DNA from 2 places in the Lysinibacillus sp. G01H genome. Region 1 is predicted to be linked to the other one. Evidence: predicted binding sites of a transcription regulator. Region 1 holds the regulator's gene; the other holds the start of a gene.
The links. Region 1 encodes LexA, which represses DNA repair genes until DNA is damaged. Its sites were predicted from a motif close to CGAACATATGTTCG; they were not measured.
Positions count from the first base shown of each region.

Region 1 (7,095 bases):
AGTAATACTGAGTTAAAACCTTTTGTGGATGGCATAGAGCTAAAGTCTGGTGATCAAGTAGAATATAATGAAACAAGTAAAGTATGGACAATCACCTACTCAAGATTAGGAAGTATAAAATTATCTGAATATAAAACAAATCTTAATGGAAATGCTATAACTGAAACTAATTTAAATACTAACTTGACAAAGGCGGGCGTTACTACAACGCCATAATCAGTCCTCCCAACCCACTCAGAAGCGCAAGAAAATTTGCGTTTCTGGCTGGGAAATGGATGACTAATTGAAAAAATCATTTATACTGAATAGGATAAGGAGGTCTTTTCACATGTTTAAGAGAAAAAGAAAGTCGCATGTTTCGATTGAACTGAAGGATTATGTGCTGCGTGCGATTGTGGCGAAAGGACCAGAGCCTAATCAGTGGCAGGGCTATGAATACCCTTTAGCAGCTGGAATCGTTGAAAATGGAACTATTATCGATGAGGTAGCTCTTTTTGAGGTGATTAAAGAGCAAGTAATGAAATGGACAGGGAAAAAACAGGCTGTTCGCATGTTTGTCCCTGATACGACGGTTCTATTAAAAAACTTTGAGCACCCTAAAGATGTAAAGCCTCAGGAATTACGAGGATATGCTGAAATGGAATTGGGACATTCCATTCATTTACCATTTCAAGACCCTTTAATTGATGTGTATGATGCAGATGCCGAGGATGGCAAGGCTATCTTATTTGCTGCACCTTCTGAAGAGATTACGAAACTTGTAGGGATGCTGTTAGATGTTTCATTAGAACCCGAAGCTGCTGATATTCGTGCGCTTTGTAATATACGCTTATTAGAGCATATGTCATTATTAGTGCCTAATAAAACATATTTAATTGCAGAATGGTCGATTAATGAACTCTCAATCAGTATTTTTTCCAATGGCCAAGTGGAGTTTTTGCGCTATCAATCTATTGAAGTAGATATGACGCAATGGCAGGGGAAGAAAGAGAATGAGTTTAACTATCAATTTATCTATAATGGCGAAGCAGAGAATTATCAAATGGTTGTAATGGATCAGGTTCTAGAGATTGATCGGATGATGAATTTCTTTAAGTTTTCTTTACATAAAGGTGAAAAAGCAGTGGATGAAATTATTATGCTTGGCGATAACCCATTATTGAAATCAATTGGAAACTTACTTGCTTCTAATTTAGAACCACCGCTAAGAGTCGTCGATGGGAAAAAGATTGAGAAATCATTTCCTCGCTTTAAGCGAGAATTTTCAACGTTGCTTGGCTTAGCTTTGAAGGAGGTTCGTTAATGGTTCCAGATATAAACCTCTTACCACAACTTGAAAAAAGAACAACCTCCCCCAAGCTTTTTTACAGCTTGGTGATTGTCATTGTGGGACTTATTGTAGCTTATTTACTTTTTTTATTTTTTACATCCAAAAGTGAATTGTCACGATTGACTGCAGAGGAACAGGCATTAACTACACAGCTTGATCAATTGCAGCAAGAGTTAGATGCACGACAAAGTGTCGATCAGGGTTCATTGGAAGAGTCTGTGACATTTATTCAAGGTGTTTCATATCCTGTAACACCGTTGATTGATGAAACGAAAACTTTATTACCAACCCATTCCTATTTACGTAGCTACGTTTTCGGAGAGAATACGGTGAATATTGAAGTGGATTTTGAAACGATGACAGATATATCGAAATATGTGGAGCGGCTTTTAATGAGTAGCTATTTTACAGACGCTCAAATTAACACGGTCTCAAACTTTGATATAGAGCTAGGTGAACAAAGGGAGTTAACACCCCAACAAAAATTTAAAGAAGTACCGCGCTATTCAGTGTCCATTACAGCGACAATCGATTTTATGTATTTAGCTGGAGGACGACGCTCATGAATAAATTAACGAGTAGTAAAAATTCATCTATGATCTTGTTACTTGCGCTAATAGCTGCTATTTTATTTGCGCTGTATTATTATTTGCTTTCACCAAAATTGAATGAAGTGAATGAAAAAGAGAGTAATGTGTTGCAGGTGCAGCAAGAATTAGCTAGTGTCAAAGAACAACTAGCTCAATTAGACAAGGAGCAGGGACAGCCTACAATCAATATATTAGCCTTAAGACAAAAGCTACCTGCAACAAGAGCCGTTGAAAAGATTATTCTTGATTTAGCTGAGATTGAAGAGGTGACAGGAACTCGTATACAGTCTTTAACTGTTCAAGGTGAGGACGGCACTGTGACACCTTCTGATGTATCGAATGATCTCAATATGTTGGAGCAGGCTGAAGCAGAGGTCAATGGTGATCAGCAGAACAAGGAGAGTACTACACCGATTGCATCTCTTTCGGAGGACTCTTTACCAACTAATCTAAAGCTTATTACTTTTATATTAGAGGTGGGTGCGCTTGATTTTAATTCTCTTGAAAGCTTTTTACAGGAGGTTGAACAATTAGAGCGTGTCATGAAAACCGATAAGATTGAATTTAAATTGCCAGGAGAGCAGGCACAGCTTGAGAAAGATGCAGATCTTACGTTAAAGGCAACAGTGCAAGTGACGACGTTCTATTACGAAGAACAACAATAAACTTTTTTGATAGGCGCCCCATACTTCATTTGTATGGGCGCCTATTGGTTTAGGAGGACATGAAATTGGAAATGGCTTATACGATCTTTATTTTTTTATTTGGACTTGTCTTTGGCTCTTTTTATAATGTAGTTGGCTTACGTATACCACAGAAGGAATCGATTGTACATCCTCCTTCACATTGTCCGAAATGCCAGAGACGACTAACGGTGCTTGATTTAGTACCCGTTTTATCCTATGTATTTTTAGGAGGAAAATGTCGGAGTTGTGGCAATAAAATTTCTTGGGTTTACCCATTCATAGAATTAATGACAGGTGTATTATTTGCCTTTGCTTATTGGCAGCTAGGCTGGGGCATAGAATTGATAGTAGCGTTCTTTTTTATCTCCTTATTAGTTATTATCGTTGTGTCAGATTTGGCCTATATGCTAATTCCTGATAAGGTATTAATATTCTTTTTACCTTTGCTAGCTATTGGACGAGTTCTGTCACCATTAACACCTTGGTGGGACTCTCTTGTGGGTGCTGTCGTCGGTTTTGGCATATTATATATCATTGCTGTGCTATCAAACGGTGGCATGGGTGGAGGCGATATTAAATTATTCTTTTTAATTGGTCTCGTTCTGGGTACGATTGATACACTATTAACGCTTTTTTTAGCTGCAGTGATTGGTATGATTGTCGGGATTACCGTTTTATCGAAGAACAAACAAGGGAGAAAAACACCCATTCCATTTGGGCCATCTATTGCATTGGCCGCAGTCATTGTTTATTTCTATGGCGATCTATTAATCAATTGGTATTTAGGCTTTTGGTAATTGTTCAATCTTCAAGAATGTGGAGGGAAGCAAGTGAAACCGATTATTGGTATTACAGCCTTTGTGGAGGATGATTTATCCTCTCGATTAAATGCTGCTTACAGCAAAAGTATTATTGATGCTGGTGGAATTCCACTGATTATTCCAATTGGAGTAGAAGAAGAGGCAGCCCAGATTTTAGCCCTTACAGATGGTTTATTATTATCCGGGGGTCATGACGTGCACCCATTTCTGTTCGGGGCTGAGCCTTCATTAAAACTTGGAAAAATTCATCCCGCGCGTGATACAGTGGAGTTAGCAATAATTGAAGCCGCATTCCAACGAAAGATGCCTATTTTCGGGATTTGTCGAGGGATTCAAATACTAAATGTTGCATTAGGTGGTACCTTATATCAGGATATTGATAGTGATCATTTTAGCACTAAATTACTCCAGCATATGCAGCAATCAGGTAGAGCTGTAGCTACCCACACTGTACAGATTATTGCTGACAATTTATTAGCGACTATCGTTGAACAAGAGAAGATAGCAGTGAATTCATTTCATCATCAAGCGGTGAATGTATTAGCAGAAAAATTAAAAGTAGCGGCAAAATCAAATGACGGTATTATCGAAGCTGTAGTTCATGAGGAAATGCCATTTTGCTTGGCTGTTCAGTGGCATCCTGAGGAACTAGCCATAGCAGGAGATGAGAGTGCTCAAAAGCTATTTTCAGCCTTTGTTGAAGTTAGCTTAAAATTTAAGAAGGAAGCTTAGAGGGCATTGTACAAAGAATCCAATCGTCTGTGGATTCTTTTTTTGCGTAAAAAAGAGGATACATGCTCTTAGAAGGAACATAATCCTCAAAACCTGTTTTAATAGTTAATGTACCCGTCTGTAAAGACCTACAACTTGTCCTAAAATAGAAACTTGATCGACAATAATAGGTTCCATAGAAGAATTTTCAGGCTGTAAACGGAAATGATTTTTCTCTTTAAAGAAGCGTTTTACAGTTGCTTCATCTTCAGCTGTCATAGCTACAACAATATCCCCGTTATTAGCTGTTGCCTTTTGTTTTACAATGACTAAATCTCCATCTAAAATTCCGGCTTCAATCATTGATTCCCCCATAATTTCTAGCATGAACAATTGATCTTCACTTGTGCCGTACGTATCGGGTAATGGGAAGTATTCTTCAATGTTTTCAATTGCTGTAATTGGAGAACCAGCTGTAACCTTCCCGACAAGTGGGACATGGATCACCTGTTGCTTTTGGATGGATTCTTCAGGCTCTAAAATTTCAATTGCGCGTGGCTTTGTTGGATCTCGACGAATAAAGCCTTTTTGTTCTAATCGAGCTAAATGTCCATGAACAGTTGAACTGGAAGCAAGTCCAACTGCTTCGCCAATTTCACGTACTGATGGCGGATATCCCTTAGCTCGTACCTCTTCCTTAATGAAAGCTAAAATGTCCTCTTGTCTTTTCGAAACTTTTTTCATGAGTGCTCACCTCTTTTTTCTAAAATCAATCTTCTTATTTGATAGTATAACAGAATGCGAACATGTATGCAAACATAGGTTCGAAAAGTGTTTGACAAAAACGTTTGTTCGCTTTATTATGAGAACATACATTCCGAACAAACATTCTCAAAAAGGGGTAATGATTATGACATGGTTTAAGAAAAACACACATATCTCAATTTTATTAGGAGCTTGCCTACTATTTGCAGCATACCTTTACATTACTGATCCAGGAAAAGTTAGTTACGCAGAAATCCAAATCGAACATGGGGATAGCTTGTGGTCGTTAGCGGAGCAATATCGTGGTAAAATGAGTACTGATGATTGGATAAAGCTTGTAAAAACGGAAAATGAACTAGCAGATATTAAAATTGTAGCGGGAAAATCTCTAGTTATTCCTGTAGTGAGTGATCAAGCCAGTCCCATCAATACTATCGAAATTGCGAGAAATGAACAATGATAAATAATCAACTGTCGGCTGTTGTCTATTGTCGCGTAAGTACTGAAAAAGAAACACAAAGCTCCTCATTAGAGCGTCAACAGGAAGAGTTGCTGCGCTATGCTAAGGAGCAAGGCTATGCGGTGAAGGGCGTGTTTAAAGATCAGCATAGTGGTTATGATGTAGAACGTGCAGGCTTACTAGAAATGCTTGATTTCATAAAAGATAAAAACATTAATGCCCTTTTTGTACAAGATGAAACTCGTTTAGGACGAGGCAATGCAAGAATGGCTGTATTGCATTTATTACAAAAATCAGCAACGGATGTTTTTTCTATGCGTGATGCTGGCCCAGTTCAATTAAATGAAATGGACACGATGCTGCTAGAAATTTTAGCGATTGTAGAGGAATATCAGCGTAGAATTCATAATGCTAAAATACGACGAGGTATGCGACGTGCTGTAGAAAACGGCTATCGTCCTGAAAATAATTTATCGAACAGAGGTAATCCGCAGGGGCAGGAGCGTAAAGATCTACCTGTAGATGAAATTGTAAAGCTACGCAAACGTGGATTTACCTTTGAAGAAATTTCTATAACGCTTAGAGGGTTAGGCTTTGAGGTAAGTAAGGCGACTGTCCATCGTCGTTTCCAAGAGCACCAAGAAAGATTAGCAGGAAAATAATATTCCTGCTAATTTTTTTTGTAAAAAACTACTGAGAGGAAGAAAAGCTCTCGATAATAACATTTTTAGGCAGTTGGAAAGGGTGCTCTTTATTTATTCGGTCATAAAACATGATGCCATTTAAATGATCGATTTCATGTTGTACAACGATGGCCCCATAGCCCTGTAACTGTACAATGATTTCATGTCCATCAATGTCGTAAGCTTTGACTTTAATCCTCTCATATCTCGGCACAAAACCAGGAACAGGTCGATTTACAGAGAGACAGCCTTCTCCCTCGGGTAGATAAATCATATTGATGGAATGACTCATTATTTTAGGGTTTATCAGCATCATTTCTTGGTCATCAAAGAGTACAGCAAACATTCGTTTATCTACACCAATTTGATTAGCAGAGAGTCCACTTCCAGGGCGAAGCTTATATTTTTTTACTAGAGTTGGATTTTGGCTATTTTTCAGATATTGTAGCATGGCTAGGAGGGTATTTCGGTCCTCATTGGTCACTGGTATCGCCACTTCTTGAGTTTGTTTTCTTAAAATTGCCGAGTGTTCTTTCACGAAATCCTTCATTGTAATCATATAATCTGGGTGAAATTTAGTCATAGATAAACACCTCATCAACACGGCTATTGAGAACCTTAGCAATCTTAAAAGCTAATTCAAGGGTCGGATCATATTTATCATTTTCAATACTATTAATGGTCTGCCTCACAACCCCACATTCTTTTGCAAGTGCAGCTTGTGTTATACCTAATTTTTTTCTCAAAATTTTGATAATGTTCTTCAGAATTATCCCTCCATTTTGTCTAAAGTATTAGATATATCGTAAAATAAGAATCAAGAAATGTCCAACTAATTAGACATTTATGAGTGTTGAAAAACAAAACAGTCAATTGAAGGGTAGAGATGGATTTCCGTTGCAGGCTGCTTGCTTTCTTGTAGCACACTGACGGAACGGAAATCACCCTACAGCCTTGTTAAAAGTTCTCATTCTACTAATGACATCATCTTTTTCAACAACATGAAATGCCCGATTAATTGGACATTTGGGTTTTAAATCATCACTTAA
Region 1 is NZ_CP118397.1:1,268,629-1,275,723, forward strand. It holds gene PSR12_RS06060 (prepilin-type N-terminal cleavage/methylation domain-containing protein) at 1-216, shown strand, start outside; gene pilM (type IV pilus biogenesis protein PilM) at 329-1,303, shown strand; gene PSR12_RS06070 (PilN domain-containing protein) at 1,303-1,896, shown strand; gene PSR12_RS06075 (hypothetical protein) at 1,893-2,585, shown strand; gene PSR12_RS06080 (prepilin peptidase) at 2,651-3,403, shown strand; gene PSR12_RS06085 (gamma-glutamyl-gamma-aminobutyrate hydrolase family protein) at 3,437-4,159, shown strand; gene lexA (transcriptional repressor LexA) at 4,265-4,882, opposite strand; gene yneA (cell division suppressor protein YneA) at 5,049-5,363, shown strand; gene PSR12_RS06100 (YneB family resolvase-like protein) at 5,360-6,025, shown strand; gene def (peptide deformylase) at 6,054-6,629, opposite strand; gene PSR12_RS06110 (helix-turn-helix transcriptional regulator) at 6,622-6,813, opposite strand; gene PSR12_RS06115 (DJ-1/PfpI family protein) at 7,092-7,095, opposite strand, start outside.

Region 2 (7,095 bases), 1.9 Mb from region 1:
CATCAAACAATCCCTATTCAGGGACGTGCGAATGTTACATTGTCATTAGATGTAACAAGCATGACCTGTGATCTTGATGATCTTATCCAGCAATTAAAACGCTTAGATTTTGTGGAATCAGCGGAAGTGATTAGCTCTGGAGCATTATAAACACAGAGAGTGTTCAATCCTTTAATTTTTGACAAAATGACAAACATCGTGTTGAATAACCCCAATGGGTAAAGATACGATAACAAAGCTCAAATAAGGAGCTGTCCCAAGCGTTATTCATCACGAGGGACTGCTCCTTATTGTGCCATAAAGGAGGTAAATGCAATGACAAAGCAACAATGGGAAAATCGAATCGCCTATCTAGGACCAGAAGCATCATTTACATACTTAGCAACAAAAGCTACTTTTCCAAATGAGTGGCTTGTACCGTGTGCCACGATTCCAGAATGTATAGAGGCTGTTGCAGAGGGAAAGGTAGATTTAGCTGTCGTGCCGCTAGAAAATGCGCTAGAGGGCTCTGTATCATTAACATTAGATTACTTATTCCATGAGGCAACACTTTATGTAACTGGAGAGTTATTACTGAAAATTCAGCAGCATTTAATGGTCAATAAAGCGCAGAAGGATGATTGGCAGTCAATCGAAGGTGTTTTTTCTCATCCGCATGCACTAGCTCAATGTCATAAATATTTATTTTATCGTTTTAGTCATGTACCATTACATCAAACAACTTCAACTGCAGCAGCAGCGAAATATGTATCAGAGAATCCACAAGAGTGTATAGCGGCAGTTGGTAATGCAGCCGCAGCGGAAAAGTATGGTCTTGAAATAGTGGAGCAGAATATCCATGATTTTCATTTTAATCATACACGATTCTATGTACTATCTAAGCAAAATAAACGATTGCCACAAGAGCTATCAGATGGGCAAGCAAAAACAACATTTATGATTACCTTACCAACAGATCGTTCAGGTGCATTACATCAGGTGCTTTCTGTTTTTGCATGGCGTCAGCTAAATTTAAGTAAAATTGAATCACGTCCATTAAAAACAGGATTAGGTGATTATTTCTTTATGATTGATGTATTAGCAGATGAAAAGGAACCGATGATGCGTGGGGCAATGGAAGAATTAGCTGCGCTAGGTTGCAAAGTAAAATCTCTAGGTACCTATTTTACTTATGTAACATCAGACGAAGCATAGTAATGTGAAGGAGGAGGAAAGAAGATGGGGGGGATTATTTTATTCGATGGTGTCTGTAATTTTTGTGATAGCACTGTTCAATTTATCATCAAACATGATCAAGCGGGCTATTTTCAATTTGCATCGCTGCAAAGCGAGGTTGGTCAATCGCTCCTCACTCAATATCATATTCCAAAGAATATAGATAGTGTAATTCTTATTGAACAAGGGAAAGTGTCTGTTGAATCTACCGCTGCGTTAAACATTTGCCGTAAATTTGATGGATTGTGGCCTTGTTTCTATGCCTTCATCCTTGTACCACCATTTATTCGCAATGCATTATATCGATTATTTGCAAAGCAACGCTATCGTTTGTTTGGGAAAAAAAGTGAATGCTTATTGCCTACGCCCGAGCAACGACAAAGATTTCTATCCTGATAGGGAAATTGCCGCCTTTAAGGGAGCAATAGTTGCGGAGAGAAGAGAAATACCCGTGCTTACGACACAATACCTGCCTTAAAAACAGAAAGCACCGTTTGAAATTAATTTTCAGACGGTGCTTTTGCTATTCATTGATCTGTCACTAAGTAACCCTTTTTTTGTAAAGCTCGCTCAATTAATGTTAAAACTTCAACAGAGGGTGCTGTGATGACATGTAAATGAATGCCACCAGTGAGAGCAGATAAATAATTGGCCTGTGTTGCATTCACACGTTCGATAAATTGTTTCACTTCATGGCGGTTGGATACCATGATTGAGGCTGTCAGTTCACCATATATCGGATGTTCAACAATGACATTTTTGACGGTTCCGCCACAGTCTACAATCGTCATTAATTCATCTTCTGTCTGCTCTGATGTATGCAAGCAAGGGAATGTTCGTTCAACGGTTTGCTGTATTTGTTCTTGATGCATATAAAGATAGCCCTGGCTTGTAGCAATAATAGGCTCATTTCTTGCCTTTAATAAAGTCATATCATTGACGATTACTTGTCTAGAAACATTGGCGAACTTAGCTAAGTCTGTCCCAGTTATAGGTCCTTTATTTTTTTTTAATTGCGCTAATAGTTGCAGTCGGCGTTCTTCGCCTAACATTTTTTTCATAAGAGATCACCCCTGCTCGTAATAAAGGAATCCGTATTCCTTATGAATTAGTGTACCATGAAGCTTTTCTAACTTGCTGAAATTTTTGTATCCAAATGAAACATTGAACATATGATACGTAGAGAGGAAGGGAGGAAAAAATTGCGTATTCATATTGTTCAAAAGGGAGATACATTGTGGAAGATTGCGAAAGAGTACGGCATTTCGTTTGAAGATTTGAAGCGGCTCAATGTCCATCTTGCCAACCCAGATTATATTGTTCCAGGCATGGAAATTATATTGCCTGAAAAAATAAACAAAGAGCCGCATAGAGATTCACATAAAGAAATGCCGAAAAAGGAAACACAAGTGCATAAGGAGACACCAAAGGAAAGTCCTAAAAAAGAGGTACAGCGACCAATGCCACCACCACCGCCAATTGTACCGCCACCACCTATGCCAATGCCAGAACCACAAATGATACCGATACCAATACCGATGCCAATGCCAATGCAGATGCCACAACAGCCGATGTGGGTACCGCAGCCTGTGGAAATGAATTGGCACCAGCAATTGGTGATGCCACAAATGGAGCAAAATGTTACAATACCACCTGTACAAATACAGCCACCACCGCCGCCAGCACCTACACCGCCACCACCACCTGTAGCTAAACCGAAGCCAATGCCAATGCCACAACCAGCACCACATCCACCAATGCATATCATGCCACAAATGCCTGCCGTACCACATTGTTCAAGTTGCCATCAGCCGATCTATCATCAGATGTGGTGGCCGATGCCAATGCAGCCGCAGGTCGAGCATTATACGATGCCACAGCAGCCAATGTCCTATGACATGCCAGATCATAAAGTTGGTGGAATGGAAGACTTTTTAGAGTCCACATCACCATTCTTCCATACGCAAGATCACCAAATGAAGCCACAAATGGATATGATGCCAGATATGAATATGGGGCAATCCTGTGGTTGTGGCACACAACCAATGATGATGCCAGATATGAACATGGGGCAATCCTGTGGTTGTGGCACACAACCAATGATGATGCCTGATATGAACATGGGTCAATCTTGTGGCTGTGGCACACAACCAATGATGATGCCAAATTGGCAAATGGACCCTTGTCATTGCCCGCCACCACCATGCCCATCAGCAACAGGTCCTTGGATGTCACCGCATTATTTCCCAGGCGGGATGACGCCTTATCGATGGTGAAAAAGCATATATTGTAGAAGAAGTAAAGCCAAATATTTGGAAATATAAGTATCGATCGAAAAATTATTTTGTCAAACGTGCAAAGCAAGTGGAAATTGCAGAGAAGGTAAGAACCATTCATCGCCAATTAGGACGTATGGAACCTTCTTTGATCCTACCATTAGTTCAGAGCGATGATGAGCAGTTAATTGTGCAAATGTGGCAAGAAGGAAGCCACGGTGCTAACTTTGCGCATAAAAAAGATCGTAAGGAATCTCTTAGACTATTAATCGCTTTACATGATACACATAAAAAGATTGCTTGGCAGCGCATGCCAGGCTTGCATACCTACTCACAGCTTTTAAAATGGCAAATGCGTCATATGCGCTTTAAAAGTAGAAGAAATGAGTTTCGAACATTTTTAACGAAAGAAGAAATTGATCAAATACTGCATTATAGTGATAAGTCATTACAATTGATTGCATTGGAAGATGCACCTGAAAAAGAGATTACGCTATTGCATGGGGATGTAGTTCATCATAATTTTTTATGGTGCTCCGATGGACAATTACGTTTAATTGATTTTGATTTAGCACACCTTGGTGAAGCGGATGACGAGTATATTTTATGGTTACATCGTGTGTTACCTGCTGTAGATTATGATCTTGGAAAGATTTTTGCAGAGTTACCTGAGCTGAAACGACTGGATAAAAGAAAGCTTCATCGCTTGAAATATCCGAATGAGTTATTACGAGAATGGCTGTTTGCTATAGATTTACCACTAGAGCAACAGCTAGTATTTTTAGATTATTTAGTACCGTTTACAAAACGAGCCCTCACCTATTGGCCAAAACTGTGGTACGATATTGATAGATTTGTCAAGAAATGACCGTCAACTGGCGGTCATTTTTGTCTGCGAACGGCGTTTCGACGCTACTTTTTGTCGAGCATTCGTTCGCTATATGCTATAATCGAAGACGATGATTGTGAGGGATTATAGATGTATGATTATTTAAAAGGACAAATTACTCGTATTACACCTGAATTTATTGTGCTGGAACAACAGGGGATTGGGTGGCAACTTAATACGCCCAATCCATTTGCTTTTCGAACATCTGCCCTTGAACAACAGATATATGTTCATTTGCATGTACGAGAGGATGCACAAGTTTTATATGGCTTCCCTAATCTAGATCAGCGTGAGTTATTCCGTAAGCTTATTTTAGTTTCAGGAATAGGACCAAAGGGCGCTTTAGCGATTTTAGCTACAGGTAATCCACAACAGGTTATTAGCGCAATTGAACGAGAGGATGAAGCGTTTTTAGTGAAATTCCCTGGAGTTGGTAAGAAAACAGCACGTCAAATGATCCTCGACTTGAAGGGCAAACTTGGTTCATTATTAGATACACTGGAGTTACCTAGTGCAGAAGATGAGTTACCTTTGTTTGGTGTGAATGCATATAAACACGAATTAGAAGAGGCCTTACTTGCCTTAATGGCACTTGGCTATTCTGAAAAAGAGCTAGAAAAAATTAAACCACAGCTAGAGGATAACGATAAACTTGAAACGACAGATGCCTTTATGAAACAAGCATTGCAACTACTGCTAAAATTAAAATAAGGAAAGGAGGAAAGGTGCATGTCTGAACGTATGATGGCAAGTGAAGCAGGCAGCTATGATGAGCAGTTTGAGTTATCTTTACGTCCTCAAAAATTAGCCCAGTATATTGGGCAACATAAAGTTAAGGAAAACTTACAAATATTCATTGAAGCGGCAAAGCTTCGCCAAGAAAGTTTAGATCATGTGTTGTTATATGGACCTCCAGGACTTGGTAAAACGACCCTAGCTGCTGTCATCGCAAATGAGATGAATGTTAACGTACGCATGACAAGTGGCCCTGCGATTGAGCGTCCAGGAGATTTGGCAGCTATTCTAAGTTCACTAGAGCCTGGAGACGTTTTATTTATTGATGAAATTCATCGCCTGCCCCGTGCTATTGAAGAAGTACTATATCCAGCAATGGAAGACTTCTGCTTAGATATTGTGGTAGGAAAAGGTCCTGAAGCACGTTCTGTACGACTTGATTTACCTCCCTTTACCCTTGTAGGTGCAACAACAAGAGCGGGTGCCCTATCTGCTCCTCTAAGAGATCGCTTTGGTGTGTTGCTGCGCCTAGAATATTATGATGACCAATCACTTGCTGAAATTGTTGTGAGAAGTGCACATTTATTTGAGGTAGAAATAGAGCAAGTAGCAGCAATGGAAATGGCGAGACGCTCACGTGGAACACCTCGAATTGCCAATCGTTTATTGAAACGAGTGCGAGATTATGCACAAGTGCTTGGAGATGGTATGATTACGGAGGGTCTTGCACAGCAAGCACTAGAGCTGTTACAAGTAGATCCTAGAGGGCTTGATCATATTGACCATAAACTTGTAACCAATATGATTGAGCGATTCCGAGGAGGCCCAGTAGGCTTAGATACTCTTGCTGCATCAATTGGTGAGGAACGGGTTACGATAGAAGATGTTTACGAGCCTTATTTGATGCAAATTGGCCTTATTCAACGTACCCCGAGAGGAAGAGTAGCCACACATTTAGCCTACGAACATTTTGGATATGAGTATCCCCAACAAACATAAAGAAGGAAGTTATTTTCATGCGTGTAGAAGATTTTGATTTTGAATTACCAGAGGAGCTTATTGCCCAAACACCATTAGTCGATCGTACAGCGAGTCGATTAATGGTCGTGACACCGGGCTCAAATAAAGTGGAGCACCACCATTTTGCTCATGTATTAGACGAGCTACATGCTGGAGACTGTCTTGTACTAAATGATACAAGAGTTTTACCTGCTCGTTTAATGGGTGTAAAAGAAGAAACAGGTGCACATATAGAAGTATTGCTACTGAAGCAAATGGCTGGTACAGATGAGTGGGAAACACTTGTAAAACCAGCAAAGCGTGTAAAGGTAGGAACAGTCATCACATTTGGTGACGGTTTATTAACAGCTACATGTACAGGTGAGCTTGAACATGGCGGACGTACATTTGAATTTCAGTATGATGGTATTTTTTATGAAATTTTAGAGCAACTTGGTGAAATGCCGTTACCTCCCTATATTCGTGAAAAACTAGAGGATAAGGATCGTTATCAAACCGTTTATGCCAAAGAGCGTGGTTCTGCTGCAGCGCCTACAGCTGGGCTGCATTTTACAGAGGAGCTATTAGCTCAAGTGAAGGCTAAAGGCGTAGAGGTTGTCTTTATTACGCTACATGTAGGCCTTGGCACTTTCCGTCCCGTTAGTGTAGACTCGATTGAGAACCATGAAATGCATGCGGAATTCTATAGTGTTACAGAACAAGCAGCAGATACAATTAATCGTGTAAAGCGTAACGGTGGCAAGGTAATAGCTGTTGGGACAACCTCTACTCGTACATTAGAGACAATTGGTTCTAAATATGAGGGAGAAGTGCGAGCAGAACAAGGTTGGACGTCTATTTTCATCTATCCAGGCTACAATTTTACGGTGGTGGATGGGTTAATCACAAACTTCCATTTACCAAAATCAACACTAGTTATGCTTGTTAGTACGCTAGCCACTCGTGAGACCATTTTAAGTG
Region 2 is NZ_CP118397.1:3,212,580-3,219,674, reverse strand. It holds gene PSR12_RS16390 (ACT domain-containing protein) at 1-150, shown strand, start outside; gene pheA (prephenate dehydratase) at 316-1,194, shown strand; gene PSR12_RS16380 (thiol-disulfide oxidoreductase DCC family protein) at 1,219-1,611, shown strand; gene PSR12_RS16375 (transcription repressor NadR) at 1,743-2,276, opposite strand; gene PSR12_RS16370 (LysM peptidoglycan-binding domain-containing protein) at 2,418-3,491, shown strand; gene PSR12_RS16365 (phosphotransferase) at 3,481-4,359, shown strand; gene ruvA (Holliday junction branch migration protein RuvA) at 4,471-5,091, shown strand; gene ruvB (Holliday junction branch migration DNA helicase RuvB) at 5,110-6,114, shown strand; gene queA (tRNA preQ1(34) S-adenosylmethionine ribosyltransferase-isomerase QueA) at 6,132-7,095, shown strand, end outside.
Region 2: ruvA (Holliday junction branch migration protein RuvA) is a predicted target of LexA. The motif match lies at 4,415-4,428, and genes of this name have one in related genera.